Regions from separate parts of the Brevibacillus aydinogluensis genome, predicted to be linked through region 1. Evidence: riboswitches for the same ligand, from Rfam matches in the RefSeq annotation. Region 1 holds a riboswitch; each other region holds the start of a gene.
The links. Region 1 has a riboswitch for S-adenosylmethionine ahead of Q7F15_RS00620 (BMP family lipoprotein). Riboswitches for the same ligand answer to the same signal wherever they lie in the genome.

Region 1 (10,285 bases):
GCTCCTCCATACTTCTTGGGTAGGTGCCTTGATGGTGGCGGGAGCCGTGGTTCTCTCCCGGTGGAGCATGGTTCTGGAGCGAAGCAGCCGCGTTGATTCCATCGCATGAGAAACGTATGAGAAAGGAGGTGGTGCACTTGGGTATGACGGCATTGAAGAAAATGATTCCGTCGCGGCGCATGACATTTGGCGTTGAGCTTCCCCTGGATACCGACTGGTCACCGGCGGGACTCAAACAAGCGGAACAAGAGGGACGTCCCTTCGGTGTTCCGAACATGGAGCGTCATGCGGAGTATGCCCGATTGGTGGATCGGCTTGGCTTTACATCGATGTGGCTGCGGGATGTGCCCATTTTTGATCCCCATCGTTTTGGCGATGCCGCTCAATTGTTTGACCCCTTTGCGTATTTGGGATATCTCGCTGCCATTACGAATGAGGTCATCCTGGCCACGGGGGCGATTGTGCTCCCGCTGCGCCATCCGTATCATGTCGCCAAAGCCGCTGCCACTGTTGACCAGCTGTCCGGAGGGCGTTTCGTGATGGGGATTGCTACCGGAGACCGCCCGGTGGAGTTTCCGCTGTTCGGGGTGGAAGCTGAGCGGAAAGGGGAAATCTTCCGCCAAAGCGTCCGCATGATCAGGCATGCGTGGAACCGGGATCAGATGTTGGTAGACAACGAGCTCGATCTGCTCCCCAAGCCGGTTCAAGCAACGATCCCGCTCGTCATGGCGGGGCGGGGGACGCAAACACTGGACTGGATCGTTCAGCATCTGGATGCGTGGTTCAACTATCCCCGAGGAATCGCAGCGACTGAACAGCAGATGGCCGAGTGGATCAAAGCGCATGAGGACCATGGCATAACAGAGCGGAAACCGTATATTTCCGCGTATCATCTGGATCTCCACGAGGATCCGGACCACCCGGCAGAGCCGTTTAAGTTCGGGGCCACGATTGGCAGAAACGAACTCATTCGCCATTTGCAAAAGCTTGAGGAGATTGGGGTTGCGCACATCGCGTTTCATTTTCGCCACTCGCAGCGCCCGATTCCGGAAGTCCTGCACGAGTTGGCCGAATACGTACTGCCAGCGTTTCAGCAGCAAACAGCAAAATGAGGAGGAAGAATCATGGAAAAAAGACGATTGGGAGACAGTGAACTGTTTACGTCGGTGATTGGATTTGGCGCCTGGGCCGCTGGAAAAACAGGGTGGGGCGATGTTGAGGAACGGTCGATCGTGGAAGCGATCCAGACCGCGTACGATCTGGGCGTGAACTTCTTTGACACGGCACCTTTCTATGGATACGGTGAATCGGAACGCATCCTGGGAAAAACGCTCAAACCGGTGCGCGACAAGGTCATCATCGCCACGAAGTTTGGTCTTGTCTGGGATGACAAGGGCGGTTTGGTGAAGGATGTCAGCCGCAAAAACATCCTGCGCGAGATTGATGAAAGCCTGAAAAACCTGGACACCGACTACATTGACCTGTATCAGGTGCACTGGCCGGATGACAGGACACCGATCCAGGAAACGATGGAAACGCTGAACGAACTGGTCCAAAGCGGCAAAGTACGTTACATCGGCGTATCCAACTTCTCCATGGAACAAATGGAGGAAGCCCGCAAATACGCTCATGTCGTTTCGCTACAGTCCCAATACAACCTGCTCCAGCGCAGCGTGGAGAAAGCCGAGTATCCGTACGTGGAGCGTGTCGGCATGGGATTCATTCCGTACAGCCCCCTGGCGCAAGGGCTGCTGACAGGGAAGTTCACCAAAGAAACGAAGATTTCCGAACAAGATGTACGGCGTCAGTTTAATCCGCTGTTCAAAGACGGTGAATTTGAAGCAAACGTGGAGAAAGTGGAGAAAATGCGCGCCGTCGCAGATCGTTATGGCAAGCCGCTGGCGCAAGTCGCCGTCAACTGGCTGCTGGCTAAGCCGGCTGTAGCCACGGTCATTACCGGTGCCAAAAACAAGGAGCAGGTGATTGAGAACGTGAAAGCGGCAGAATGGAAGCTGCTTCCTGAAGATGTCGAGGCATTGGCTGGCATGACCAAGTAACGATTCGCAAAAAAATAACGAGAACTGCTTGTGCGAAATGGCTTCTGTGTCCTGCAGAAGCCATTTCGTGTAGTCGCAGAAAACGCAGATGTTGATGCCATCACACTTCCGCCGGGATTGCGTTGTATTTTTTCGAAAGGGCGTTTTCCAAAAACATGGACGACACTTTCCGAAATTTCGGAATGATCCCGCCAATACGAGTGTTTCGGTCACGACCGCGGAACACGTAGAATCCTGCTTGCGACAAGTTTTTGCAAAAAGTTCGACAGTTTGGCACAATCCCTGCATTAATGATGAAAGCGATTTCATCCATTTGTCTTGGGAGGAGTGCGAAACGTGAGCGTATGTGAATCGATTGAACAGGCCCTGGCTGGCATCACAGACGGGGCGACCATCATGGTGGGCGGTTTTGGCCTGGTCGGCATCCCGGAACATTTGATCATGGGCCTGTACGAAAAAGGGGTGAAGAATCTCACCGTCATCTCGAACAACTGCGGCGTGGATGACTGGGGTCTGGGGATTCTCCTGCGGAACAGGCAGATCAAAAAAATGATTTCGTCCTATGTGGGAGAAAACAAGGAGTTTGAGCGGCAGTTTTTGTCCGGAGAGCTGGAAGTGGAACTGGTTCCCCAAGGGACGCTGGCGGAGCGAATTCGCGCAGGGGGCGCCGGCATTCCGGCCTTTTACACCCCGGCTGGCGTCGGCACCCCCATCCAGGAGGGCAAGGAAGTCCGCACGTTCAACGGCAAGGAATACGTACTGGAAACGGGGCTTCGGGCCGATTTTGCCCTGGTGAAAGCCTGGAAGGGAGATAAGCTGGGCAATCTCATCTACAACAAGACAGCCCGCAACTTCAATCCGATCATGGCCGCTGCCGGGGCGATCACCATCGCCGAGGTGGAAGAGTTGGTGGACGTGGGCCAACTGGACCCGGACGCCGTTCATACCCCCAGCATTTACGTGCAGCGGATCATTCGCTGTGAGAACTATCAGAAACGCATCGAAAAACGTACGGTGAGAAGCTAGGAGGGAGCTGTCCTGATGTTAACGCGAGAACAGATTGCCAAAAGGGCCGCGCAGGAAATTGAAAACGGTTTCTACGTCAACCTGGGAATCGGGATTCCCACACTGGTCGCCAACTACATTCCGGCGGACAAACAGGTCGTGCTGCAGTCAGAAAACGGGCTGCTCGGAATCGGACCGTATCCGACGGAAGACGAGGTGGACCCGGACTGCATCAACGCCGGCAAGGAGACGATCACGATGATTCCCGGCGCTTGTCTGTTTGACAGCGCGGAATCGTTCGCGATGATTCGCGGCGGCCACATCGACGTCGCCATCCTGGGCGCGATGGAAGTCTCCGAGCGGGGGGACCTGGCCAACTGGATGATCCCGGGCAAGATGGTCAAGGGAATGGGCGGCGCCATGGACCTGGTGCATGGAGCCAAGAAGATCGTCGTGATCATGGAGCATGTAAACAAGTACGGCGAGCCGAAAATCCTGAAAAACTGCCGCCTGCCGCTGACCGGCAAAGAGGTGGTTCACCGCATCATTACGGATCGTGCCGTCCTTGACGTCACGCCGCAGGGGTTGGAACTGGTAGAGGTAGTTGAAGGCTATTCCCCGGCTGATATTCAAGCGCGTACCGAGCCTGAGCTGATTGTCTCCCCCAATCTGCGCGTCCTGTCATCCGCTGCGTTGTAACGTAGCGGACGGGACTCGGCGTTTGGGTGAGGGGCAGGAAAGGAGAATGGTATGGTTATCGAAGTGTTGGCGATTCTCGTCTCGTTGGGACTCTTGATGTTTTTTGCCTACCGCGGCTATCCCGTCATCGTATTTGCGCCGATTTTTACCCTGTTGGCCGCTGTTCTGTCGGGACTTGCGCTGATGCCCAGCTACACGGAGACGTTCATGACCAACGCCGCCAACTATGTAAAATCGTTCTTTCCCGTCTTCCTGTTGGGCGCGATCTTTGGCAAGGTGATGGAAATGAACGGAGCGGCCGCATCCATCGCCCAGTCGATCGTTAAGGCGCTCGGTTCCAATCGGGCGATTCTGGCTGTCGTGCTGGCCTGCAGCATTTTGACCTATGGCGGCGTCTCGCTGTTCGTCGTGGCGTTTGCGGTGTACCCGTTTGCCGCCGCCATTTTTCGCGAGGCCAACATCCCAAAACGGCTGATTCCGGGCGCGATTGCCCTCGGCGCGTTTACCTACACGATGGATGCGCTTCCCGGTACGCCGCAGATTCAGAACATCATCCCCACCAACTATTTTGGGACCGATGCGTACGCCGCTCCGCTGGTCGGGATCATCGGTGCCGTCATGGTCTTTAGCGGCGGCCTCTTCTGGCTGGAGCGCAGGCGCAAACAGGCAGCCGCAGCCGGCGAGGGATACGGAGAAGGCCACATCAACGAACCGGAGCTCAACCGGGAGCAAACCTACATGAACATTTGGCTGGCCGTGCTCCCGTTGGTGCTGGTCCTGGTGTCCAACTACCTGTTCAGCAGAGGGTTTCTGAGCGTGGAGACGTGGTACGACCCGCAGCTTTTGAAGGACAACTACAACATTGACAAGGTGAAGAACGTCGCCTCCTCCTGGGCGCTGATCATCGCCTTGAGCATCGGCATCCTGGCTGCGGTGCTGATCAATCTGAACCAGGTGAAAACCAAGCTCGCCTCCGGTTTGACCACCGCCGCGATGGGGGCTCTGCTGGCCATTTTCAACACGGCGTCCGAGGTGGGATTCGGCAACGTGGTTAAAACGCTGCCCGGTTTCAAGCTGATTCAAGAATGGATTCTCGGGGTCAGCAGCCATCCACTGGTTTCCGAAGCCGTGGCCGTCAACGTGCTCGCGGGGATTACCGGATCGGCGTCTGGCGGCATGTCCATTGCGCTGGAAGTGATGGGAAAACAGTACCTGGAGCTGGCGCAGGCGGCCGGCATCAGTCCGGAGCTTCTGCACCGGATCGCCTCGATGGCTTCCGGCGGGATGGATACCTTGCCGCATAACGGAGCCGTCATTACCCTGCTGGCAATCACGGGGCTGACGCACCGCCAGTCCTACAAGGACATTTTTGCGATCACTGTGTTGAAGACGCTGACTGTCTTTATTCTGGCAATCGCCGCTTCGCTTTTCGTCTAGGTCCATCCTGCAACCGGGGCGAAGTCGTTTTGGGTACCAATTGGTAAGAAGGAGTGTGTCATCGTGAACAAGCTGCTGGAAGGAAAAGTCGCACTGGTCACCGGTGCAGCAAGCGGGATCGGATATGAAATCGCCCGGACGTTTGCCCGGGAAGGAGCCAAGGTGCTGCTGCTGGACCTCAACCGGGAGGCCGTGGAAAAAGCGGCCGAGCAGCTCAGGGGCGAAGGGGGGAAGCCCTGGGAGCAGGCTGTGACGTGACGGATGAAGGCCAGCTCAAGGCGAGCATTGAGAAGAGCGTGGAGACGTTTGGCCGGCTGGACATCCTGGTCAACAATGCGGGGATGCAGTTTGTGTCGCCGATCGAGGATTTCCCGACCGACACATTTGAGAAGCTGCTCTCCATCATGCTCACGGCGCCGTTTATCGCCATCAAGCACGCCTTTCCCGTCATGAAGCGTCAGGGACATGGGCGGATCATCAACATGGCCTCGATCAACGGACTGATCGGGTTTGCCGGGAAAGCGGCCTACAACAGCGCCAAGCACGGGGTGATCGGCCTGACCAAAGTGGCCGCTCTTGAGGGAGCCGCCCACGGCATCACTGTGAACGCGCTGTGTCCGGGGTACGTGGACACGCCGCTTGTGCAAAATCAGTTGGCCGATCTGGCAAAGACCCGCAACGTCCCGCTGGAACGCGTGATGGAAGAAGTCATATACCCGCTCGTCCCGCAGCGGCGGCTGCTGTCTGTGCAGGAAATTGCCGAATATGCCGTCTTTCTGGCAAGTGACAAGGCCAGGGGTGTGACGGGGCAGGCCGTGGTAATTGACGGCGGGTATACGGCACAGTAAGACCGCTCGCCTTCCCGTCTGCTGCCGCCGTCTCCACACCCGGGCCCCGGGTGCCAGGCAATCATTCAGGCTGTCGACATCGTCGGCAGCCTGGTTGTTTTCCCGGAGAAAAAGCCACGCACGCTACGAGTTGGTCGCCATGATGCTGAGCGGCCCCGTTTCGCTGATAATCGGCTCCAGGTCGAACACCGAGATGGGAAACATGGGGAAGCCCACGTAATACGGCGTGATCTCGTACAGTTGAAAATAGATGACGAGCGCCTTGTCGGCCACGTAGAAATCCTGGTCGGGTCTGATCGCCTTGAACGGCTCCAGGGTGGGAATATGCCGATTGGCGATCTGTGTTTTGATGTTGTCTGACAGCACCTTGACATAGTCGCTGCCCGGTTTGAACAGGTCCCGCAGGGAAAAGACTTGCCCGGTCTGCACATCTGCTGTGAGCGACATCATATAGGTCATGCCGTGGGCCATCGGAGGCGTGTAGGCGTAGTTGTTCAGGGTGACGCTGAAGATGCCTCGCTGATTGTTTTTGATTTCGTAGCTTCCCTGCATTTCCGTCGTTCCCGGCACCTGGCTTTCATGCTGCTGGTTGATCAAATCCTGCACGTACCGCGACAAGGTTTGGTTGATGTTCTGTTCGGCCTGTCGATTGGCCAAACCGGCCACCTGCGGGTAATAAATGGTTACGTTCGGGCGGCTGATCGTGCGGGTCAGCACGGTGGTCGGCAGTTGATTCATTTCCATGGCGTTCCCGTTCCCTTCTTGAGAAATGTGATCCTGCTTTAGCCTATTCGTCAGAGGGGCCAAATGGTCATGGCAAACCGCGTTTCTGATTCGGCGGAACTACGGGCGCGTTAGAACTTTTTTCACATGTTCTCCATGATCCCAATAGAACTTGGAAGATTTTTCAGGATATAATGACAAAAGAATGTTGTATTCACCATAGCAGTAAAGGAGGAAATTATGCTTCAGACCATGTTTCAGTTGGTCCGCAACACCTTGACCAACAAAGAGGGCTTCATGATTTTTATTCTCTGGAATCATCTGTGGCTGGCCGGAATCATCGCGTATCAGGAAGACGTGAACTTCTGGAAGCTGACATCACTGGGCCTGCTGATGACACTGATTGTTTCACCGTACTACTTCATCCGCAAAGGCAGTTACGTGATTCGCTACCTGGTCGCGATCGGCTTTATGTATTACTCCATCGCATTCGACCACTTTACGTCTTATCCGGAGACGGCGTTTATTTCCTTTATCGTGCTCGGCTTCCTCGCGGCCTATCTGGACTGGAAGCTGGTCGTCTTCGCCGGGATTGTCCAGATCGCGGCAACATTTGTCGGGTTTTACACCGGTTTCTACGACATGTTCGATGAAGGTCGGACAGAAGTGAATCTGATCCTGCACCTCGTGTCTGTCGCATTGATGATCGTCGGCTTGACCTACCTGTGTCTGGCCGGACAAGCCTCGCTGAACAAAGCGGAGACGGCGAGGCGGGAAGCAGAGGAAAAAGAACAGCGGCTGGCGGAGCTTTTGGGCCACATCCGCATGGTGACGGAACAGTTGGACCGCACGTCGGAGCACGTGCATGAGCACGCGGAGACGACCAAGCGGAACACGGACGAGATGATGGTTGCGTTCCGCGAAGTGGCCACGGGGATGGAGGCGCAGGCCAACTCCACGGTGAAGATCGAGGAGGAAGTCCAGTCGATCGACCACGAGATCGTGGCGGTCAACGAACAGGCCAACGCGATGAAGGCGGAGGCCGATCAGAACAACCGCCGCCTCACCGAGAGCATCGGCATGATGAACGAGCTGTCGCATCAGATGGAGCAGATCGTGCAGGCGGTCAATGTGGCCTCGTCCACCATCCGCGAGCTGAATCGGCAGGCCAACCGGGTGGAGGAGATCGTGCAGACGATCAACCAGATTGCGACCCAGACCAACCTGCTGGCGCTCAACGCGGCGATCGAATCGGCCCGGGCCGGGGAACACGGACGCGGCTTTGCCGTGGTGGCCGACGAGGTGCGAAAACTGGCCGAACAAAGCGCTACCGCTACCCAGGAGATTGCCGAAATCCTGCAGTCGCTGCACAAGGAGAGCGAAAACGCCGTGCGCCACATGAGCAACGGGGAATCGTCGGTGGCCAAGGGACAGGAGCTGGCCGTCCAGACTGTCACCTCGATCGAGACGGTTCGGGCCGGAATGGAATCGTTCCTGCAGGCCGTCGAGCACGTGCGCTCCAGCATGGACAGGGTAAAGCTGCGCTCCGGTGAAGTGGCCGCCGAGATGTCGACGATTACGGCTGTGACGGAACAATCGGTGGCCAATCTGGAAGAGCTGTTTGCCACGGCGGAAAATCAGCATCAAAAGGTGCGGGAAATCACGGAAGAACTGGGCGAACTGAACGCGCTGTCGCGCAGATTGCAGCAGTCGTTTCGAGACCAACAAACATAATGTTTTGAAATGACAAAAAAATCATTTGCAATGTAAGAACCTTTTGCTAGAATTAGAGACATTACAACTGGATAGCGGATTCACCTTACCTTATCAAGAGAGGCGGAGGGACTGGCCCGATGAAGCCCGGCAACCACTGTACCCCGGTACAGAAAGGTGCCAATTCCTGCAAAACCCTCGGGTTTTGACAGATGAGGAAGAGGTTGGCGCAACTTGGCAAACTCTTCCTCTAGGAAGAGTTTTTTTCATACCATCATCAGGTGCGCCTTCCTGGGAAAAGGGGGAATATATCGAACGTTTATGGTGTATGTTTACTAAAATATTCGTGTTTTGCCTTGAAACTTTCGAAAAAAACCCGTAAATTACCGGTATGGGAGTAAAAAACTTTTTTACTAGATAGGAGAGAACAGCATGAAAAAGTACCTGTTGGCATTGACGACGTTTGCCGTACTGTTGGCCGGATGTGCGGCGGGAGGCGGTGCACCGGAGGGACAAGCCGGCGGCCATGAAGGCGCCGAGAAGAAGCGGGTCGCGCTGATCTTGCCGGAGAAGATCGGGGTCAACCCGTTTTTCCAGCAGATGGACGAGGGTGCCAAGAAAGCGGCGCAGGAATTTGGTGTCGACGTCAAAACCATCGAGTCGACCGACCATTTCGCCATCGAGGAGAACATCCGCGCGGCCGTGTCCGAGCAATACGATTTGATCATTACGTCGTCGTTTGAATCGGAGGATGCGCTGAAAAAAGTGGCGGCGGAAAACCCGGACCGCGTGTTTGCCATCATCGATACTGTCGTGGACTTGCCCAATGTCAGCAGCGTGGTATTTCGCGAACATGAAGCCTCCTATCTGATGGGAGCAGCTGCCGGCCTGGCGACCAAGACCAACAAGGTGGGGATCGTCGCGGCGATGGACATTCCGCTTTTGAAAAAGTGGACGGTCGGCTTCCAGGAGGGACTGAAGGCGACCAATCCGAACGCAGAGGTCTTCGTCAACTACGTCGGCAGCTTTAATGACCCGGCGAAAGCCAAGGAGCTGGCCCTGCTGCAGGCAAACAAGGGAGCAGACTTTGTCTACGGAGCTGCTGCTGTCGGCGACCTTGGCGTGTTTGAAGCAGCCAAGGAAAAGGGCTTCTACACCTCCGGCCAGGACGTCGACCGCACCGGCATCGATCCGGAACACATCGTCCTGTCCCAGTTGAAAGGGACCGACACGGCCGCCTATGAAACGGTAAAGGCGTTTGTAAACGGCAGCTTGAAACCGGGCGTGCAGACGTACGGCCTGAAGGAAGACGGCGTCGGCGTCACCTACGTCACGCGCGAAAGCGAGACGCCCCTGCATCCGTTCATCGGTGAGGAGGTCATCAACAAGGTGAAAGCGATCAGGGATGAGATCGTGGCGGGTACGCGCAAGGTGCCCGATCCGCTGCAGCAGTAAACGAGACGGCGACCGACTACTGCGGTAGTCGGTTTCCTGTTGAATGGGACCAACAGGAAAAAGGAGGGAAGAGCGGGATGACGTACCGTCTGGAAATGCGCAACATGACGAAAAGATACGGCGATTTTACGGCCAACGACAACGTATCGTTCACGCTGGGGGCTGGCGAGGTCCACGCCATCGTCGGGGAGAACGGCGCCGGCAAAACCACGTTGATGCGGATGCTGTACGGCATGGAACAGCCGACGTCCGGGGAGATCGTGCTAAACGGCCGCCCGGTGGTCTTTCGCGGCCCCGACGACGCGATCCGACACGGCATCGGGATGGTGCACCAGCACTTCATGCTGT
Region 2 (10,285 bases), 580 kb from region 1:
TCGATGACGGGACGACGCTGCGCCGCGCTCCGCTTGCGCCTCGCGAGTTCGGAAAATATCGCCGACGACAGGTGCTCCAAACGCCGCGACGGGGTCCGCATCGTCAGCGCGCCCCCCAGGCTTTTTCGAACTCATCTTCCTTAAAGCCAACTGTCACCGTATTGCCGTCCGTCACCAGCGGGCGCTTGATCAGTTTGCCGTTGGACGAAAGCAGCTCCAGCATCTCTTCCTCGCTCATCGCGGGCAGCTTGTCCTTCAGTCCCAACTCGCGGTAGTGCTGGCCGCTGGTGTTGAAAAACTTGCGCAGGTCAAGCCCGCTCGCCTGCCACATCCGGCGCAGCTCCTCCTTGGACGGCGGAGCCTCGACAATCGGAATCTCCTCGAAGGCGACACCGTGCTGATTCAGCCACTGCTTCGCTTTGCGGCAGGTGCCGCATCTGTCGTAGAGGTATGCCTTGATCGTCATACTGATTCACCTCGAACGCGTGATAATTAACAATGGAAAGAATTGTTCCTGCTACTAGCATACCACGATGTCCCTCGCGGCAAAAACGATTCAGACTGGAGCCCGCAAGTAACGTGCAGGAGAGGACAGGTGCCCCCCTCCCGAAGTTACGCGGGCTTTTTTTCATGCGACCAGGGCAGTCCTTAAAAAACGGCAGCCACGCATCGCTGCTGGCTGCCATACCCTGTCATCCGTCTTTTAATTGGTTGTCCGTACCGGTTCACCAGGCTCGCCGCCCGGCTCCGCCGTTTCCGTACCCGGATTGACCTGCCACGTCTGCGCCAGCGGCGAAAAGGGCACCCCCAGCGGGTCTGCTTCTGCCGCTTCTGCGAGCGTGCCGGTCAGCGGTTCCGTGTATTGGATCTGCTCTCGGGTCACGTGCGTTCGCCTCCTCCGCTCCGATTTCTTTCAGTGTGGAGCGAAGGGGGCTGGTTTATGCACGTCAGGCGGTGACGGTCACCTGCACCTGGTAACCGGCGTGTTTTTTCGCCTGGAAGACGCCGTTTTCAAAAATCAGGTACTGGGCCTTCACGCCGATCAGCTTGCCGCCGAGACTCTCCTGCTTGTCCAGCGTCAGCGATTTGATCTTATCCAGCGACTCCAGGATCGGATAGGTGATGTCTATCCATTCGTCTTCCCGGTACTGAAACGGCTTGAACTCCTCAGGGAAGTGGGCGTACACCTCTTCGCGAAGGGCGAGGAGATCCACTTCCTTGACATCCCCTTTCAGCATTTTTCGCCAGTTGGTCTTGTCGGGCAAAAACTGGCTCAGGTGCACCTCCAGCTCTCCCGCCATGCGCCGGGTCGGCACCTCCGCGATCGGGATGGCGCGGATGGCTCCCTGGTCCACCCAGCGCTTGAGCTCGTTGTTTTTTCGCGTCAGCCCCACCTTCACGTCGCTGGATACGGCCAGGTAGACGTAGTGCGGAATCATGCAGTGCGCCTCTCCAAAGCTGGCGTCTCGACAAGTCCCCTGATCATAGTGGCATTCGTGCGGTTTGACGATGCACAAGTCGTTTTCCGGCAGCTTGGTAAAACAGGGGTAACAGTACCCGTTGTTAAACGTCTTGTTGGTCTTGCGTCCGCAGGCGATGCAGTTTTTCTCGCCGAGAAAGGCGATCGTCAGTTCGCGGCCCAGCCATTCATTCAACGGCAGCCGGTCTTCCCCCACCTGCAGATAGTAGTCAACAGGCTGATCCTTGCCGTGGTACTGGTGGACCAGCCCATGCAGAACACCGCGGAGTTCCACCATTACTCTCTCCTCCCCTATGTACGGTCCCTTCATTCTACCACATCCCGCTTTCCCGCAGACCGCTGTTTTCTTTTGGCAGCATGTTTTCCCGGGGCCCGGTGAAGCTAGAAAAAGACCATTCATGCAAAGGAGGCGGTAGTCTTGCGCCGCAGGATGCTGTTTGCCTGTCTGCTCCTCTGCCTCTTCGGATGGACGTCCCGCACCGCCGCGTCTGGTCTGCCTGTCCCCGCCTACGAGCCCATCCATCGCATCGACACCCAGAAAAAAGTGGTGGCGCTCACCTTTGACGACGGACCGGATGCCGTCTACACGCCGAAGATCCTGGAAGTGCTGCACCGCAACAACGTGTTAGCCACCTTTTTCGTGCTCGGTTCCAAAGCGGAGCAATATCCCAAGATCATGCAGTGGATCCAGAAAGCCGGGCACGAGATCGGCAATCACGGGTACCACCATTACGACCTGAACAAGCTGACCGAACAGGAGATTTACGACGAGATCAAGCGCGCCGAGCAGTCGATCCTGCGCACGACCGGCGTGCTGGCCCAGTACTACCGGCCGCCCGGCGGCGTCATGACCCACGACGTGTTGAACGCCGTCCAGTCATGCGGGTACGACATCATCCACTGGTCGGTCGATCCGCGCGACTGGTCGTTGGCCCGCACCGCCTCAGTGATTGCCAAAAGCGTTAAAAGCAGCGTCTCGGCCGGAGACATCATTTTGTTTCACGACGGCGGGCTGAACCAGCGGCAGACCGTAGCGGCACTGCAAGAGCTGATTACCGATCTCCGCTCCCAGGGCTACCGGTTTGTCACTGTGAGCCAGCTTCTCGATGCGGCACAATAGGTGCTTGTTTTGCGCCAACCAAACCGCAGGAGGTATATTTTTCCACATTTTTCATTTGGTTTCAATGAAATACGCAATCATTGGAAACCGATTCGAAAGTAAGCCGCCAAGCATTGCGCACAAAAAAGGCTGGCTCAAAAGGGGCTGTCCCCGATAAAAATGAAAAACCCAGGAATGTTGATTTTCCAGCATTCCTGGGTTTTGTCTTTGTTAGTTATCGGGTTGAAATCATGTTTGCACGCTTACGCCGACGTCCTGCCCAAAAAGGCGCGCAGCCGGTCGTTTCGCGGACTGGAAAAAATTTGTTCGGGCGTTCCTTCTTCGACAATGACGCCTTGATCCATGAAAATCACCCGGTCGCTCACCTCGCGGGCAAAGCCCATCTCGTGGGTGACGACGATCATGGTCATGCCTTCCCTGGCCAGGTCTTTCATCACACCCAGCACTTCGCCGACCAGCTCCGGATCAAGTGCGGAGGTGGGCTCGTCAAACAGCATCACTTTGGGGTTCATGGCCAGTGCACGGGCAATCGCCACCCGCTGCATCTGTCCGCCTGAGAGGCGGTCCGGGTAGACGTCCGCCTTGTCTTCCAGCCCCACCTTTTTCAACAGGGCCAGTCCATGCTGCCGCGCTTCCTCCAGCGGCATCTTCTTCACCTTGATGGGAGCGAGGATGACGTTTTCCAGCACGGTCTTGTGCGGGAACAGATTGAACCGCTGGAACACCATGCCGACTTCTTCCCGCACCTTGTTGATGTCCACCTTGGGATCGCTCAGGTCGCGACCGGCGATGACGATCCGTCCGCCCGACATCTCCTCCAACTGGTTGAGACAGCGCAAAAACGTGCTTTTCCCCGAGCCGGACGGCCCGATCACGCACACTACTTCCCGTTCCGCCACCTGGGTGGTGATGCCTTTCAGCACTTCCAGCTTTCCGTAATTTTTTCGCAGGTCTGTCACTTGGATGATCACGACTTGTACCCCCTGGTTCCGTCTGTCTGTATTCCTGTCTCCCTATTGTAGCCTAATGTTTCGAAAATTTCAGCAGTTTAACATATTTTATCAGCGGGTACTCCACCTTCGTACATCAGATGACAGGATTAGTGCAGTTGGTTATAATCATGAATTTTATTTTGCTGTTCATGTAAAAACGTCTCTTTGTATACCATATTAGACGGGCTTGAGTTTTTCATTGCTGTATCCAAATCCTTCACGTTCGCTTTTCTTTTTGTTACGCGGTCATACACTACCCCAAAAACCAAAAGACCCCCAACAATGATGGACAGGAAGATCCACGTCGACATGATAATTCCCTCCTTATACTTGGGTTCGCGAAGGCAAAGGGAGCCAACTGCAGCGGGATGCGTCAGCGGCAGATGAAAAACGACAACCAACTGGATTAAAAAAACTAGTTCATCATTTTTACCATCATAGAAAAACCTAAAAAACAATAGGCTTGAAAGTGCAAAGGTAGCAAGAAAGATTAAAGCAATCCTGATAATAGTAAAAATATCCCTGACCAAGTTTTTCATGAATCCAGTTCACACCTTGTGTTACCGTTTTTTTATGTCAGCGAGTGCCTGCCATTCAATCGTTCTTTTTTTTTAAAGTCTAGCTCTTTAACAAACTTCATGAATTTTATGCCCTTCCTTCCTGAGCCTTTCGACGTATTCATTGATATCTCCTTCCCCTCCAGGACAGCCCCCCAAACGTAAACATCCCGCACCACGTGGATTGTGGATACGGGATGCCGGGGCACGCCATGCATCTCGCCGGCCGGACTGGCCGTGAACGCGGGTATGTGTGCCGTCGCCCTATCGGACTGTCGCCTGCGGAGCGGCGGGAGCGGGCGCCGGATTGCTGTCATCTGTAAAGAAGGGAGCGACGACCAGACTCAGCAGAAAAAACAGAATCCAGATAATCCCGCGTTTAAATACGGATGGCGTAAGCATCGGGTCGACCCCTTTCGACAAAAAATGGGACTATCCTTACGTTTCCCCTGCTGTTCTCAGTTTATGCCGGGAGCGCCGCTTATTCTTTGGGTCTGCGCCCAATTTGAAGGACGTTCAGCAAAAACAGCCCGTTAGTCGGGCTGCATGACAGACGATATTGTGACGGCAGAGGGATGCTGCGCCTAGCTTTCCTGGGTATGAAGGCACATCTTTTCTGACTGGGTCCGCTTCAGCAGGCAGGCGACGGCGAAAGCGAGAAGCTGCCCGCCCATCAGCCAGAAGATGGTCCACGGCTCCCACACCTGCATCATGAGACCGTTCAGATTGGGCGCAAGAATGCTGGCCACACCGAAGTTCACGCCGGCAATGATGCCCGCCGTCGGCACCATGGACGCCGGCAGGATGTCAGCCGCAAAGGCCAGGCCCAGCGAGTAAAACGACCCGACCGCCGCACCCGCCAGGGCCAACAGCAGCATCATCGCCCAGACGCTGTCGCCGCTCAACGGGAACAGCAAAAACGCAGCTGCCCCCACCAATGCGCAGACACCCATCACCAGTCTGCGCCCAATCCGGTCGCTCAACGCCCCCAGCGGCATTTGCAGGATGATGCTGCCCACGACAAACGACGGCAGGATCAGCGACACCCACTCCACTGAGATGCCTGTTCGCAGCGCGTAGACGGGAAAGCTGCCGTTGAGCGACGTCTCCATGAATCCGTACAAAAACGACGGAATCAGCGCCAGCCACCCCAGCCGGAAGACGGCAGCGTAGCGGTTTTCCCGCCTTCCATCCGCAGCCGGCGGTACCGGATCGGGATACGCATTGCGGATACGGGCCAGCAGGCAAAACGCCAGCACGTACAGGACAGTGACCGCCGCAAACGGTGCCCAGATCCCGAACGGCAGCAGGTTGATTCCCAGCGGTCCGATGCTAAAACCGATCCCGTATGCCAATCCGTACAGCGACAAATCCCGTCCTCGCCGCTCTGGCGGCGCAATTTTCGTCACCCACATCTGACTGGCGTAGTGCAGCGAAGTATCGCCCACGCCCATCAGCAGGCGCAGGGCAAACCAGACAGCCAGATGGGTAAAGAACGGGAGCAGCACGGTGGAGGCGGTGACCAGCACCAATCCCCACAAAATGGTGGAACGGTAGCCGATCCGTCTGAGCGGAATCTCCAACCACGGTGAAGCCACTACCATCCCGATGTACAAGGCAGCCGCGTTCAGGCCGTTGGCCAAAGACGACACCCCCTGCTGTTCCAGCAGCACGGCCAAAAGCGGGATGGTCAGACCCTGGCTGACGCCGCCGATCACCACCACCAGGATCAGTACCCAAAAGGTATAACGCGATGACGACATAATGTCCGGTAACTCCTCTCAAACTCTCCCTTATTTCATATGCAGCCTTTCCGCCGCGTCAGCGGCACTCCCTGGCTGCGCCGCAGAGAGAAAACCTGCTGCAACAGGTACCTGTTTGGATGCAGCCCTTTCTGCGCTGGCTAGACAGCCGACTCTGTATCACGGTCGAAGCTGGCAGTGTCCCGCATCAGGCAGGCACGCCGCTTGACCTATTGCTTGTTCGCAACAAAGAAAGGGATGCGCTGCACGCAATCCCTTTTTCGCTAGTCATGTTACGATCGTAAGTTATCCAAATTTTCTTGTCAATCCAACATATTCTCTCAAATCCCGCTCCTGCTCATCCCCGCGGATCTCCGGCCTCGCCACTCGGCAGCGAGCATGCTGTAGACGGCGTGGTCGACGAAATGGTCGTACAAGAATTCGTTGCTCCGCAGCACGCCTTCCAGCTGAAAGCCAAGCCGCTCCGGTATGGCCCGGCTTTTTACATTGCCCGTCGCCGCCTGGATGGCGACGCGCTCCAGATTCCACTCGCCAAACACGAGATGGTCCAGGTAAGCGGCCACTGCCTGAGTCATCAGCCCTTTTCCCTGAAACTGCTCCCCCAGCCAATACCCAATGGACGTCTTCCGATTGTTCCAGTCGATGCTGTGGACGCCCAGCGTCCCGGCCAACCTGCCCTTGTACCAGATGCCGTAATGGGTGCCCTGGCGGCGCTTGTGCTGGTCAATCGTCAAGGCGATGAACTGGGCTGTGTCCTTTACCTCGCGCACGATGTCAAGCCACGGCAGCCACTGGCGCAAATAGGCCCGGTTGACATCCGTCAGCCAGAACAACTCCTCCGCGTCGGCCGGTTCCAGCTGCTTCAGGCAGGCCTCCATCGTCATGGGAATCACTCTCATGTCTCTCCTCCTCCAGGAAACGCAAACAGCGCCCGGGGGCGCTTTATCGGTGGGAAAAAGGACCTCCGGACGAGACGCCCTTCCCTGGGCCGTCCAGGGCTGTTTGCGTCAGCGTTTGCAGCTGCGGATTTCGTCCGGTTTGTAGATGCCGTTTTCGGTGACAATGGCCGTGATGTAGCGGGCCGGAGTGACGTCAAACGCAGGATTGTACACCTTGATGCCGTCCGGCGCCACCTGTTTGCCCAGTCCATGTGTAATCTCCTCCGCCGGCCGCTCCTCGATCGGAATGTCTGCGCCCGTCGGCGTGTCGAGATCGATAGAAGACAGCGGGGCCGCCACGTAAAACGGTATGCCGTGCGCGTGTGCCAGAACGGCGACACCGTAGGTCCCGATCTTGTTGGCGACGTCACCGTTGGCAGCCACGCGGTCCGTGCCGACGATGACTGCCTGCACCTTGCCCTGGGCCATCACCATCGCCGCCATGTTGTCACAAATCAGCGTGACGTCGATGCCCGCCTGCTGCAGCTCGTAGGCGGTGAGGCGCGCCCCCTGCAGCACAGGCCGAGTCTCGTCAGCGTACACTTTCAGGTTCCAGCCGCGCTCCTTGGCGAGGTAGAGCGGGGCCGTCGCCGTGCCGTAGGCTGCTGTCGCGAGCGCCCCCGGATTGCAGTGCGTCAGGATGCCCATGCCGTCTTTCAGCAGGGTGAGCAGATGCTCTCCGATCCGGCGGCACACTTCCGCGTCTTCCCGCTGGATGGACAGGGCTTCATTCAGGACTGCTGCCTTCAGCTCTGCCACCGGTTTGCCGGACTCGCGCTGCACGCGTGCTTTGATCCTGTCCAGGGCCCAGAACAGGTTGACTGCCGTCGGGCGAGAGGTGCCGAGGTAGTCAGCCTGTTCGCTCAGGTGTTGCCAAAACGTATCGAAATCGTTGGCGTCGCTGTTGCGGATGCCGAGGTACAAACCGTAGGCGGCCGCCATGCCGATGGCCGGTGCCCCGCGTACCTGCAGATGGCGGATGGCCGCCCACACTTCTTGTGCAGTCGTCAGTGTCAGGTATGTCGTTTCAACGGGCAGCCGGGTCTGGTCCAGCAGGACGAGCGCGTCATCCTGCCACTTGACCGGCGCAAATGGCGTGCTGGTCGTTGTCATACTACAGCCTCCTGGTAGTATCGTGCGGTAACCGTCCGAACGATATCTGTGATGTCTGTCGATACTTCCACCTTGTTCCGCTCCAGAATCAGCGCCTGGCCAATCGCCAGCGCCAGCCGTTCTGCTTCCGCGCGGGTCTGGTCATCGGCGATGCTGTTCAGGTCGGCGACGCCCGCCAGTCCGATGACGCGGCGCAGGATTTTACAGCCGGCAAAGCCTGCTGCGTCGCGGATCAGCCGCTGCACGTAGCCCTGCCAGAAGCCTTCGGTGTGGGCGCTCCGCTCTTTCGCCTGTTTGTGCCAGAGCTGGACGAACTGGGAGACAAACTCGTTCCAAACGTCTTCCACCGTTGCCAACAGATATTCTCGATAATCCTCCCGCTTTCCTGCGTCCGGCTGCAGACCGTGCTGGCCCGCGTAGTTCAGCAGCAGGTTGGCGATCACCGCGCCAATGTCGAAGCCGATCGGGCCGTAGTAGGCAAATTCAGGGTCGATTACCTTGACCGACGTCGGCGATACAAAGATGCTGCCGGTATGCAGGTCGCCGTGTATCAGCGCCTCCGCCCGGGTGAGAAAATCGTACTTGAGCTGCGCAATTTCCAGCTTCAGCTGCTTGTTGTTCCAGATCGCCTCCACCTCCCGCTTGATCAGCGGGTTGAAATTGTTGGTCGGCGCGTCTTCGTAAGGATCGGTAAAGACGAGGTCTTCCGTGATTTTGCACAATTCCGGATTTATGAATCTTCCGACAAGCGCTTTTTTGTCGTAGGGATGCGCCCCCAAGTCGGACGTGTAAAACAGCGTATGGGCGAGAAAGCGGCCGATCTGTTTGGCGAACAGCGGGTAGCGGTTGCCCTCGATCAAGCCTTTTCGCATAATCACGTGGTCGCTGACGTCTTCCATCACGGTCAGGGCCAGCTCCTCGTCGTAGTGATACACCTTCGGCACGAGATCCGGCACGTATTTGTGCTGGATGCGCAGCGCCTCGCTTTCGATTCGGGCGCGGTCCAGCGTGAGCGGCCAGGATTCACCCACTACGCGGGCGTAGGGCAGTGCCTGCTTGACGACGACGCTTTTGCCCGTCGCTTCCTCCCTGATGTGGAATACCAGGTTGAGATTGCCGTCACCAATCTCCCGGCTGGTCAGTTCCGCTTCCGGCGCAAACAGGTCCGGCAGTTGTTTTACGTACTGCACTGCTTCTTGTTCGCTCAATGCGCGATACGCCATGGTCCAATCCCCTCTCCTTTGACAGATTCTCTTGTCTTCACATTCACTTGTTTTTGCACTTTCGCTTTGTCTATGTTGGCGGCCGCCGGGCGGCGTGTGTGCTGCTGCCGCCTCCAGCCGGAGCATTCCGCACATACAAAAAACCTCTTTTCCCGAAGAAAAGAGGTCTGTTCATACGCGTCTGCGTGTCGTCTCCCCCTTATCTTCCAGAATACTTTTGTTTCTGCAGGAATTAGCACCGTGCATGCGCTGCACGTCTGTCGCCAGAATCGCTCGAACAGCGTCATGTCGGTTGCCGGGTTTCATCGGGCCAGTCCCTCCACCTTCTCTGGATAAGGTATCCAACGTATGCGGTTTTGACGTTTGTTTGAATCATACAACCCCGTCTTCTCGCTGTCAACACCCTTTTTTGGGCGAATTGTCCAGTCTTCACGGACTGGTTCGCTGGCCCGAAGCACTCGGCCGGTCCCAGTTCCACCAGTCGATCCGGCCCACGAAGGCAGCCGTGATCGACGGCTCCTGCCGCAGCTTTAGCAGTTCCTTGACAGGGCCCGTCACGACCGCCCCGTAGAGGCGCACACCGTTCTGCTGCAGGTAGCGGCAGCGTTCCTCGATACGCAGCCGGTTTCGGGCGGTCACAAGCCGCTCGCCAATGGCGTTCGTCAGCCGTTCCTGTCCCGCGAGATACTCCATTTCCGCCAGGTACGCCCGGGCGCGCCGCTCACCTTCGCCATGTGCCTGAATCGGTGCTTCGCCGTAATCGAGTTCTCTTTCCGCGTATCCCCACACGTCACCGGCCGACAGCAGCAGACTGCCTTCCGCCGCGTCCGGATGGTTTCGCTCCTGCCCCGTGTCCACGGCGAACCAGGTGGTATCCAAGTCGTAGCCGGAAAAAAGGGCGTAGTACTCATCATGGGTCAGCAGCCGGTCAAACGAGACGGCGAGCTGCGCCACCGTTCCCTCCGGCAGCTTTTCCAGCGTGTTCCAGGCAGGATTTCTGCGGATGGCGCTTTCTTCCCGATCGTCCGCTGACAACGGAAAGAGAAAAAAGAGCCGCTCTTTCCGCAAACCGTCGGTCCATGCCGGCTTCGCGGAAATG
Region 3 (10,285 bases), 1.3 Mb from region 1:
GTTTACCAGGTAAGATGAAGCCAACTTCCGTAACGACAGTCACGACTTGGCATCGTTTTGGCCGGCTGGCAAACGCCGCGGTCTATTGATTCTTTCGGGGGGATAGCGATGAACGCCTTGATAGTGATTGACTATACGAACGATTTCGTGGCAGCCGACGGAGCGCTGACCTGCGGGGAACCGGCCCAGCGGATCGAACAGCGGATCGCGGAGCTGACCGAGCAGTTCGTGCGCGACGGCCACTACGTCGTCATGGCGGTGGACGCCCACCAGAAGGACGACCCGTACCACCCGGAAACGCCGCTGTATCCTCCGCACAACATCATCGGCACCGAGGGGCGACGGCTGTACGGAAAGGTGCAGGACGTGTACGAACGGCATGCCGGACTCATTACCTGGATGGACAAAACCCGCTACAGCGCATTTCAGGGGACCGATCTCGCCCTGCAGCTGCACGCTCGGGGCATTCGCGAAATCCACCTTACCGGCGTCTGCACGGACATCTGCGTGCTGCACACGGCGATCGACGGCTTTTACCGCGGGTTTACGGTCGTGATTCACGCCGATGCCGTCGCCAGCTTTAACCCGGCCGGTCACGAATGGGCCTTGAACCACTTCAAAAATCAGCTCGGCCTCCAGGTTTTGGCCGATTTGTGATAAGGAGACGCCTAGATGACACCCTACAAGACGCTTTTTGACGTAATTGACCCGAAAATCTACCGCTTTGTCCACATTTGCCAAACGTGCGGCCAGCCCAATTTCCGCACGACCGATCAACCGCAGAAATGCGCGGCTTGCGATGAGACCCGGTCGTTTGAAGTGCTGCCCTACTACGATCCGTCCCGGGATTACGCCCTCGACGCGGACGAGTACGCGCTCAGCATGATGTACGCGCTGTACAAGAAAGGGCTGCACAAAACCGAAGTGGTATTTGACGACTTTTACCGCAAGGCACCCTTCGTCAAACCGACAGGGGATTACCAGGGCGAGCTGGGCGGGTACGTGGCATTCGGCGGCTTGGAGCAGTTGATTGACATTCTCCAAAACCTGTACTTCAACGAATCGGACATCGCCTACCTGCGCTCCAAAAACCTGTACGACGAGGACTTTCTCGAAGAGCTGCGAAACCTGCGCTTCACCGGCCATCTGGATGCCATGGAAGAAGGCCAGATCGTCTTCCCCAACACCCCCTACATCCGGATCATCGCCCCCGTGATCGAATGCATCTGGATTGAAGCGCAGCTGCTGAATACCATCAACAGCGAGTCGCTGCTGATGACCAAAGGGGCCCGCATCATCACGGCGACGGACGGGCAGACCGTGATCGAAATGGGCAAACGCCGCGCCCAGGGGCGGGACGCTTCCGTCCAGGGGGCACGAGCCGCCTACATCGCCGGCTTTCACTTTACGTCCAATCTGAAAGCAGGCAAAAAGTACGGCGTGCCCACAACGGGAACGCACGCCCACCTGTTCGTCCAGTTTTTCCCCAGCGAGCTGGACGCGTTTCTCGCCTTTGCCGAGGTCTTTCCGGCGAAGTCAATCCTGTTGGTCGACACCTTTGACGTGCTGGGTAGCGGCATCCCCAACGCGATCAAGACGGCCAAGATCATGGAAGAGCACGGACACAGGCTGAACGGCATCCGGCTGGACAGCGGCGATTTGGCCTACCTGTCCAAGCGGGCGCGGGAGATGCTGGACAACGCCGGCTTGTCGTACGTAAAAATTGCCGCTTCCAGCGACCTGGACGAGTACACGATCGCTTCGCTCAAGCTGCAGGGGGCCAAAATCGACGTGTGGGGCATCGGCACGAAGTTCATTACAGCCTATGACAGCCCCGCCCTTGGCGGCGTGCACAAGATCGTCGCCCGCAAAACCGAGCGGGAATGGATCGCGCTGATCAAAATCTCGGAGAACCTGGACAAAATCATCAACCCCGGGCTGAAAAAAGTGTACCGCCTCTACGATCGAAACGGCATGGCCAAAGGCGATTACATCTGTCTGCAGGAAGAGACGCTGGACAACCTTACCGAAATCGTTCTGAAGCACCCGACCAATCCGCTCAAAAGCAAGCGGGTCGTCGACTTTACGGCAGTGGAATTGCTTCGCCCCATTTTCCGAAACGGTCAGCTTGTCTATCAGAAGCCCACGTTGGACGAGATCAGGGACTTCCACCGCAAGCAGAAAAGCACGTTCTGGGAAGAATACCTCCGCCTCGACAACCCGGAAGTATACCCTGTCGCCCTGTCCGACCGCTTGCGGGCGTTGAAGGACAAGCTGATTCACGACAAGCGGCGCCATTCACTGACGTAACTGACAACAAAAACACCCCCTCCGAATCATCTGCCGGAGGGGGTGTTAGCATGACCATTTAACTTGGCGCCTCGCCCGCCTGTCAGGGCGTCATGTCGTGGATCTGCTGCTCCAGTTCGCGGCGGTACGCGTCCGCCTGTTCCGCACTCCAGTTTCCGTACTGCTTCATGAAGGACAGGATCGGCTCTTTCCAGCGCTTCGCCCACGCGATGTCAAACAGCAGACTGCTCGTGCGGCGAAGCAAAAAGTCCACCGGTGTCACCGCCATCTCCTCTTCCAGCGCGTACACCAGGGACGTGAACACTTCCAGCGACATCTGGTGCCGCTTTGCTTCCTGCCCGCGCTCGCGGATAATCGCAAACAGGCGGTCTATATTGCTGCCATAGCGGCGAACGAGCCGTTCCGCCTCCTCACGACTGAGGCCTGCCGCCATCCCTTCCTCTGTTTTCCTTGCGACAAAGGATGCAAAACCTGCGGAGCCGCCCACCTTGCCGCCGGACAGCGCAATCCGGTCCGTCGTGCACCCTGCCTGTACGCCCAGTTCCTGTGCGACGATGTTGACCACCTTTTCCGCCATCTTGCGGTAGCCGGTCAGTTTGCCGCCGGCAATGGTGATCAGACCGCTCGGGGAACGAAACACTTCGTCTTTGCGGGAGATTTCCGAAGCCGACTTGCCTTCCTCGTAAATCAGCGGCCGTATCCCAGCCCAGCTCGCCTCGATGTCCTCCGCCCGGATGCCCACCTCCGGGAACATGTAATGGATGGCCGAAAGCAGGTAATCGCGGTCTTCCACCGTCATCACCGGATGGGCCAGATCGCCGTCGTAGGGGGTGTCGGTCGTGCCCACGTAGGTTTTCCCCGCGCGCGGAATGGCAAACGCCATGCGGCCGTCCGGCGTGTCAAAATAGACGGCCTGACGCAGCGGAAACCGCGCCTGGTCAAAGACGATGTGCACCCCTTTGGTGTGAAAGAGCCGCTTGCCCTGCAGGGAACCGTCTTTTTCGCGCAATTCATCCACCCACGGACCGGCAGCGTTAACCACTTTTTTTGCGCGGATGGCAAACGTCTCCCCGCTGATCCGATCGACGGCCTGCACGCCAACGACCTTGCCGTTTTCGTACAGGAACGACTCCGCCTTCACGTAGTTGACCGGCAGCGCCCCGCGGGCCGCCGCCTCTTTGATCACTTCCAGCGTCAGCCGGGCGTCGTCCGTCTTGTACTCCACGTAGTAACCGCCCGCTTTCAGCTTTTCCTTGCGCAGGAGCGGCTCCATCTTGAGCGTCTCCTCCCGGCTGAGCATCCGCCGCCGTTCGCTCCGTTTCACTCCTGCCAGCCAGTCGTACAGGTACAGGCCGACAGATGTGGCCAGCCGTCCGTACGTGCCGCCTTCGATCAGCGGCAGCAGCATCCACTCCGGCTGGGTGACGTGCGGCGCGTTTTCGTAGACGATCGCCCGCTCTTTGCCCACTTCGGAGACGAGGCGAAACTCCAGCTGCTTCAGGTAGCGCAGCCCGCCGTGAACCAGTTTGGTGGAGCGGGAACTGGTCCCCGCGGCGAAATCCTGCATCTCAATCAGCCCTGTTTGAATCCCCCTTGCCTGGGCGTCCAGCGCAATCCCCGCTCCGGTGATACCGCCGCCGATCACCAGCAGGTCTACCTCTGTCGATTTGAGTTGCGCCAGGTGCTCCGCTCGTTTCATCACGCATCACTCCCTGTTCTACTTTATCGATGGGTCAACCCGAACAGTCCGGAAAAAACACAAACGACCACCAATCCCTCCTTGCCTGCAAAGAAGGATCAGTGGTCGACTCCGTATCTCAGACCATCCGTATGAACTTATCGCGTACAGTATACCACATGCGGCCGATTATTTGAAGGCCATCGCAGCCCGCACGGCTTTTTTCCAGCCGTCGTACAGTTCGTTGCGCTTCTCCTCGCTCATCTTCACGTCAAAGACGCCGTCGACGTGCCAGTTGGCGGCAATCTCCTGCCTGTCTTTCCAGAAGCCTACCGCCAACCCGGCCAGATAGGCTGCTCCCAGAGCGGTCGTCTCGTTTACCTGCGGACGTTCCACCGGCACGCCCAATACGTCGCTTTGGAACTGCATCAGGAAGTCGTTTTTCACCGCGCCGCCGTCCACGCGCAGCTTTTTCAAATTGATGCCGGAGTCGGCCTCCATTGCGGTGAGCACGTCTTTCGTCTGGTAGGCCAGCGATTCCAGCGTGGCACGGATGAAGTGCTCCTTGCTGGTCCCCCGCGTCAGGCCGAAGACGGCGCCGCGCACGTCGCTGTCCCAGTACGGCGTGCCCAGGCCGACGAACGCCGGCACCACGTAGACACCCTCGGTCGATTCCACTCGGCTGGCGTACGCTTCGCTGTCCGCCGCTGATTTCAGCATGCGCAGGCCGTCGCGCAGCCACTGGATGGCGGAACCGGCGACAAAAATGCTTCCTTCCAGCGCATATTCCACTTTGCCGTCGATCCCCCAGGCAATCGTGGTCAGCAGGCCGTGTTCGGAACGCACCGGTCTCTCCCCGGTGTTCATCAGCATGAAGCAGCCGGTGCCGTAGGTGTTTTTCGCCATGCCTTCCTCAAAGCATGCCTGGCCGAACAGGGCTGCCTGCTGATCACCCGCCGCGCCGGAGATGGGCGCCTCCACGCCGAAAAAGAGATCTTTGTCGGTATGCGCGTAGATTTCCGAGCTGGAGCGCACTTCAGGCAGCATCGCTTTCGGCACGGTGAGGTGCGCCAGCAGTTCGTCGTCCCAGCGCAGGTCGTAAATGTTGTACATCAGCGTGCGGGACGCATTGGTGTAGTCAGTCACATGCGCCTTGCCGCCAGAGAGCTTCCAGATCAGCCAGGAATCGATGGTGCCAAACAAGAGATCGCCGCGTTCTGCCTTGGCGCGTGCCCCTTCCACGTTGTCAAGGATCCACTTGACCTTGGTGCCGGAGAAGTAGGCGTCGATCAACAGGCCGGTCCGTTCGCGGAACAGGTCGTTCAGCCCTTTCGCCTTCAACTCTTCGCAAATATCGGCCGTCTGGCGGGACTGCCAGACGATCGCGTTGTAGACCGGCAGACCGGTGTGTCTGTCCCAGACGACAGTCGTCTCCCGCTGGTTGGTAATGCCGATCGCGGCCACTTCCTGGGCGCTGATGTTGTGGTTGGCCAGCACTTCGCCGATCACGCCGACGACGGACGACCAGATCTCCATGGCATCGTGCTCCACCCAGCCCGGCCGGGGAAAATCTGCGTAAACTCCCTCTGGGCTACTCCCACCATGTGTCCTTCCCGGTTGAACAAAATGGCACGGGAACTGGTCGTGCCCTGGTCAATGGCCAAAACATACATCTTTTCCATCCGTCACATATCCTCCTTTATCGTTTCCCGATCATCTCTGCCTCAATCAGCTTGGGCCGACCGCTATCCGAACAAGGCCTTGAAGACGAGCGCTCCCGCCGTCCCGCCGACGATCGGCCCCACGACCGGAATCCAGGCGTAGCCCCAGTCAGATGTGCCTTTGCCCGGGATCGGCAGAACAAAGTGGGCGAGACGAGGCCCCAGATCGCGCGCCGGATTGATCGCGTAGCCGGTGGTCCCGCCGAGCGACATGCCGATGGCGACGATAAAAAATCCGACGATCAGCGGATTGAGCCCTTCGGTAAACGTGTTGCTGCCGATAGCCAGCAGGCCAAACACGAGGAAAAACGTGCCCAGTCCTTCGCTGAGAATATTCGCAAATGTGTGTCGAATCGCCGGAGCTGTGCAGAATACTGCCAGCTTGGCCGCCGGGTCAGCAGTTTCTCTCCAGTGCGGCAGGTAGTACAGGTAGACAAAGATTGCTCCCAAAAACGCCCCGGCCATCTGGGCCAAAATGTACCCGGGCACGAGCTCCCAGGCAAACGAGCCAATTGACGCAAACGCAATGGTAATGGCCGGATTAAAATGGCCGCCGCTGATGGCCCCGACCGCGTATACGGCAAAGGCGACAGCAAACCCCCAGCCCAGGGTAATCACGATCCACCCGCTGTCTTTTGCCTTTGACTTGTTCAGCACGACTCCCGCCACGACGCCGTCCCCGAGAATCACCAGCATCATGGTCCCGATCAGTTCCGCCCAATACGCCGACATCTTGTTCCTCCATTCTCTTTTTTTAATATTTATGACGAGTCTGGACTGGTTTTCCCTCTTTTGCTGTTCACCTCCACTGGAAGAAAACAGAAAATCCACCTATTTATCCACGGTTTAAGTCCACAGGAACTTAAACACAGGGAATATATAGGTGGATCTCCTGATCTCATCCGACATATGAACTTCTGTAATCAATCTTATGCGGTCGTGAAAGCGTTGTCAATCATTTTTTACAGCTGTTTCCACAAGTTTCGATCGGAGGTGGTGACGGCGATGGCTCCTGCCGCCAGAGCGCTCTCGATCTCCTCCCGGGTGCGGATAAACCCGCCTACGATGATCGGAATTTGAATCTGTTCGCGAATTTCCGTAATAATGTGCGGCATGACCCCCGGAAGGACTTCGACGAAATCGGGTTTTGTCTGCTCAAGGATTTTGTAGCTCGTCTCCAGCGCGCCGGAGTCCAGCAGAAACAGGCGCTGCACCGTGACCAAGCCCTTCTTTTTGGCGGTCGTGATCACCTGCGAACGGGTGGAAATGACGCCGGCCGGCTTGATCTCCTGACAAAGAAACAGTGCGCCGTGCTCGTCGTTTTTCAATCCCTGCACCAGATCGGCATGCAGCCACAGCTTTTTTCCGTGCCGGCGTGCCAGGTCGGCGATGCTTTTCAGTTGGCAGATATGGCTCTCCAGCAAAATGATCGTCTCGTACCGGCTTTCCAGGACGCGTTCAAATTCTTTCATTTGGCGAATGGCCGGCAAGATGGTTTGCGAACCCAGCATGACTTGTCCTCATCCCCTTGAAGAAGAAGTGCTCCGCTTTTATCATGCCAAAAAATCCCGGCGAATGCGATGGGGAGTTGGATGCTAGTTTACAGCCCCGCACTCCCGCCGTCAGCATCTTGATCATCGGCCGCCTCCAGCACGGGGTACAGCCGCGCTTCGAGGCCGAAATCCCGTTCCAAAAGCCCAACGTGCTCCTCCTGCAGTCCGGCAGCGAGCAGGCCCACACGCAGGACGCTGCCCGAATCGTACTGGACGGTCATCCTGCGAACGGAGACACCCGCCCGTTCGAGAAACAGCAGTACCTGCTCCGGCGTCACGCCAGCCGCTGTCCCTGCCAGGCAGCAGAAGTCGAGGCCGGATGAGAGGCGGCTGGACGGGACCGCCTCCGGCCGTTCACGCCAAGCGGGATGAGGCGCAAACGGTTGGGTCAGCAAGTAGGCCAGATCTTCCACAACCGCGCTGGCAGTCGGCAATTCGCCCGCCCCTTTGCCGGTGAACAAAAGGTCGCCGACGAGACTGCCTTCCACCTGTACGGCATTGTATGCATCCTGGATGCGCGCCAGCGGATGCTCCAGCGGCACCAGCGTCGGCCGCACGGACAGGTGCAGGCCGCCGTTTCCCTGGTGGGCTTGCGCCAGCAGTTTGATCCGATACCCCAGTTCCTTCGCCAGCCGGATGTGGCTCTGCGAGACTTCAACAATCCCCTGCCGCTCAATGGCTGACAGGGGCAGCGACTCCCCGAACACGAGCTGTGCCAGAATGTACAGCTTGTACAAGGCGTCCCAGCCTTCCACGTCGGAGCTCGGGTCTGCCTCCGCATACCCCAGTTCCTGTGCCCGCTTCAACACATCGTCGTAGGGAAGCTGGGCCTCCTCCATCTGCGACAGGATAAAGTTGGTCGTCCCGTTGAGGATGCCGCACACCTTTGTAATATCGTTGGTTCTGAGGAATTGACGGAGCACCCCAAGGATGGGAATTCCCCCCGCGACGCTGGCTTCATAGGCGAGATGGACGCCGTGCCGGTTGGCCAGTTCCACCAGCTCCGCGCCGCGTTTGGCCAGCAGCTCCTTGTTGGCCGTCACCACATGACAGCCCTTCTCGATCAGCGACCGTACGTAGTCGTAGGTCGGTTCCACGCCGCCCATCACTTCCACGACGATGTCTACGTCGCTTTCCAGAACGTCGGCAAACCGTGTCGTCAACAGCGATGGCTCCACCTGCACGGCCCGCTGCTTCCGCGAGTCGCGCACCAGCGCCTTGACGATTTCGATGCGCTTGCCCAACCGGGCCGACAGCTTCTCCTGCTGCGAACGGATCGTCTTGACCACCCCGCCGCCTACCGTTCCCAATCCCAATAAGCCTACTTTTACCACACTCATGTTTTTCCACCCCGTTTTTTGTTTGTACAACATGAAAAAGCCTTCTTCGGATTCGAAGAAGGCTGGTGTGCATTGTGCTCGAGCCTTCTTCTCATCTCTCAAGACACGCGTGTCTTGCAGGAATTGGCACCTGGTCACGCACCGCGTGACGGTTGCCGGGCTTCATCGGGCCAGTCCCTCCACCTCTCTGGATAAGAAGAAGTCCTATGAAATTTTGAAACAGAAAAATAAAAAAACCTTCTCCGACAAGAAGAAGGTCTGCGTCCATATCAATCAAACCCGCTTCTTATCTGTCAAGACATCTGTCTTGCAGGAATTGGCACCTGGTCACGCACCGCGTGACGGTTGCCGGGCTTCATTGGGCCAGTCCCTCCGCCGCTCTGGATAAGAACAGTGTTTAACTCTTGGGTATCATTGTAAAGAATCACAGGTTGTTCGTCAACAAAAATCTGGCAGACCGGCATTTCGCCCGTCGTAAGCCGCTGCAAGTTGACATACATACGAAAAAGGATGGAGTCGTCAGATCGGCCATCCTTTTTCTTGACCAGCAAGGCACCCGAACCCATCGAAAACCGGGTATTTGATTTGTTTCACTTCATCAGTTTCTGCATGAACTCTTATATCAGGGATTTGCAACTGATTTTGACATTAATTCTGATTTTACTCCCTTGCACCATGTTGAATTAAGAGATCAACTAGATCTTTGTTATTGTATCCTTTCGCTAATTCTAAAGGTGAATCATCGTAAAAATCTTTAATGTTAGGGTCTGCATTTACACTTAGTAAGTACTTAGCGAGCTCAACGTTTTTTTCTCTTACAGCGATAAAAAGTGCAGTCCTTCCTTCTTCATCAGTTATATTTGGATCCATAGATTTATTAATAAATGACTTTACTTTCTCAATATCACCTTTAAGTACAGCATCAAAAAAATTGTTCGGATTAAACTCCTCATTATAAGTATAGTTATAAACGGGGCCACGATCAGATTGTACTGATATTGCAGCAACGATACTAATTCCTAACAGTAGGATAAAGATCCCCCACAGTATTAGACCTCTATATTTTTTCATTATATTGCCTCCTTATTATCATTACCCTAAATAAAACTTAAAAAAAGTATAGCATAACAGATTCTCAATTGAGTCACACACCACCGTACGTACCGTCCGGTTTACAGCGGTTCACCAAGCTTGATAATGTGTAAAGTATGAAACTCATCAGCCCTTGTTGTTGTCAGTAGGCAATGCCAAGGGTTTTGTGCATGTGCGGGTTTAATTGACCGTCACGCCCCTTTCAGGTGTTTGTAATTTCCAGAGCTCTGCTGTGAGAAAGACCAAGTAAACGAAGTTCGTGGTACCGCGTACGAACTCGTTTCAACTTGTCCACAGTCTTAGTCAGAAGCCTTTGGCGAATCCGTTCTTTCAACAGGATGATTGATTGGAGCGTAGACGTATCAGTGCTTCCTTTCCAGGAGTAAAGTTAAACCCGTAAAACTTGCGATTGCACGGGTCATCCACCGCACTTTTGAGTTGATTTACTTTGAATTTGAGAACCTAGTCAAGTATCGCTCCACGCTTGTTTTTACACGTTCACCCGTACGTTTGGACATATGTTGCAGTCGTCCGCATAGCGGCAGAAACGGTGTCCCCTTTTCTCCAACTTCTTGTCCAGATCGTCTAATA

Region 2: another riboswitch for S-adenosylmethionine. It lies ahead of mtnK (S-methyl-5-thioribose kinase); the one in region 1 lies ahead of Q7F15_RS00620 (BMP family lipoprotein).
Region 3: another riboswitch for S-adenosylmethionine. It lies ahead of Q7F15_RS06855 (homoserine dehydrogenase); the one in region 1 lies ahead of Q7F15_RS00620 (BMP family lipoprotein).

What each region holds. Positions count from the first base shown of each region.
Region 1 is NZ_OY569118.1:123,367-133,651, forward strand. Features, by position in the region: gene Q7F15_RS00575 (MFS transporter) at 1-109, shown strand, start outside; gene Q7F15_RS00580 (TIGR03571 family LLM class oxidoreductase) at 144-1,112, shown strand; gene Q7F15_RS00585 (aldo/keto reductase) at 1,125-2,057, shown strand; gene Q7F15_RS00590 (CoA transferase subunit A) at 2,394-3,083, shown strand; gene Q7F15_RS00595 (CoA transferase subunit B) at 3,096-3,761, shown strand; gene Q7F15_RS00600 (GntP family permease) at 3,813-5,198, shown strand; partial or broken gene Q7F15_RS00605 (3-hydroxybutyrate dehydrogenase) at 5,262-6,046, shown strand; gene Q7F15_RS00610 (DUF3298 and DUF4163 domain-containing protein) at 6,170-6,790, opposite strand; gene Q7F15_RS00615 (methyl-accepting chemotaxis protein) at 7,022-8,503, shown strand; SAM riboswitch class I at 8,591-8,701, shown strand; gene Q7F15_RS00620 (BMP family lipoprotein) at 8,915-9,937, shown strand; gene Q7F15_RS00625 (ABC transporter ATP-binding protein) at 10,015-10,285, shown strand, end outside.
Region 2 is NZ_OY569118.1:708,123-718,407, reverse strand. Features, by position in the region: partial or broken gene Q7F15_RS03435 (aminotransferase class I/II-fold pyridoxal phosphate-dependent enzyme) at 1-101, opposite strand, end outside; gene Q7F15_RS03430 (arsenate reductase family protein) at 104-466, opposite strand; gene Q7F15_RS03425 (hypothetical protein) at 704-883, opposite strand; gene Q7F15_RS03420 (DUF2797 domain-containing protein) at 948-1,754, opposite strand; gene Q7F15_RS03415 (polysaccharide deacetylase family protein) at 1,911-2,600, shown strand; gene Q7F15_RS03410 (amino acid ABC transporter ATP-binding protein) at 2,843-3,571, opposite strand; gene Q7F15_RS03405 (hypothetical protein) at 3,700-4,131, opposite strand; gene Q7F15_RS03400 (hypothetical protein) at 4,414-4,551, opposite strand; gene Q7F15_RS03395 (MFS transporter) at 4,734-5,912, opposite strand; gene Q7F15_RS03390 (GNAT family N-acetyltransferase) at 6,233-6,811, opposite strand; gene mtnA (S-methyl-5-thioribose-1-phosphate isomerase) at 6,920-7,963, opposite strand; gene mtnK (S-methyl-5-thioribose kinase) at 7,960-9,186, opposite strand; SAM riboswitch class I at 9,383-9,525, opposite strand; gene Q7F15_RS03375 (anti sigma factor C-terminal domain-containing protein) at 9,616-10,285, opposite strand, start outside.
Region 3 is NZ_OY569118.1:1,397,385-1,407,669, reverse strand. Features, by position in the region: gene Q7F15_RS06885 (cysteine hydrolase family protein) at 109-657, shown strand; gene Q7F15_RS06880 (nicotinate phosphoribosyltransferase) at 673-2,310, shown strand; gene Q7F15_RS06875 (glycerol-3-phosphate dehydrogenase/oxidase) at 2,393-4,009, opposite strand; partial or broken gene glpK (glycerol kinase GlpK) at 4,178-5,670, opposite strand; gene Q7F15_RS06865 (MIP/aquaporin family protein) at 5,734-6,441, opposite strand; gene Q7F15_RS06860 (glycerol-3-phosphate responsive antiterminator) at 6,672-7,220, opposite strand; gene Q7F15_RS06855 (homoserine dehydrogenase) at 7,310-8,635, opposite strand; SAM riboswitch class I at 8,691-8,800, opposite strand; SAM riboswitch class I at 8,886-8,993, opposite strand; gene Q7F15_RS06850 (ankyrin repeat domain-containing protein) at 9,263-9,673, opposite strand; partial or broken gene Q7F15_RS06845 (reverse transcriptase domain-containing protein) at 10,049-10,285, opposite strand, start outside.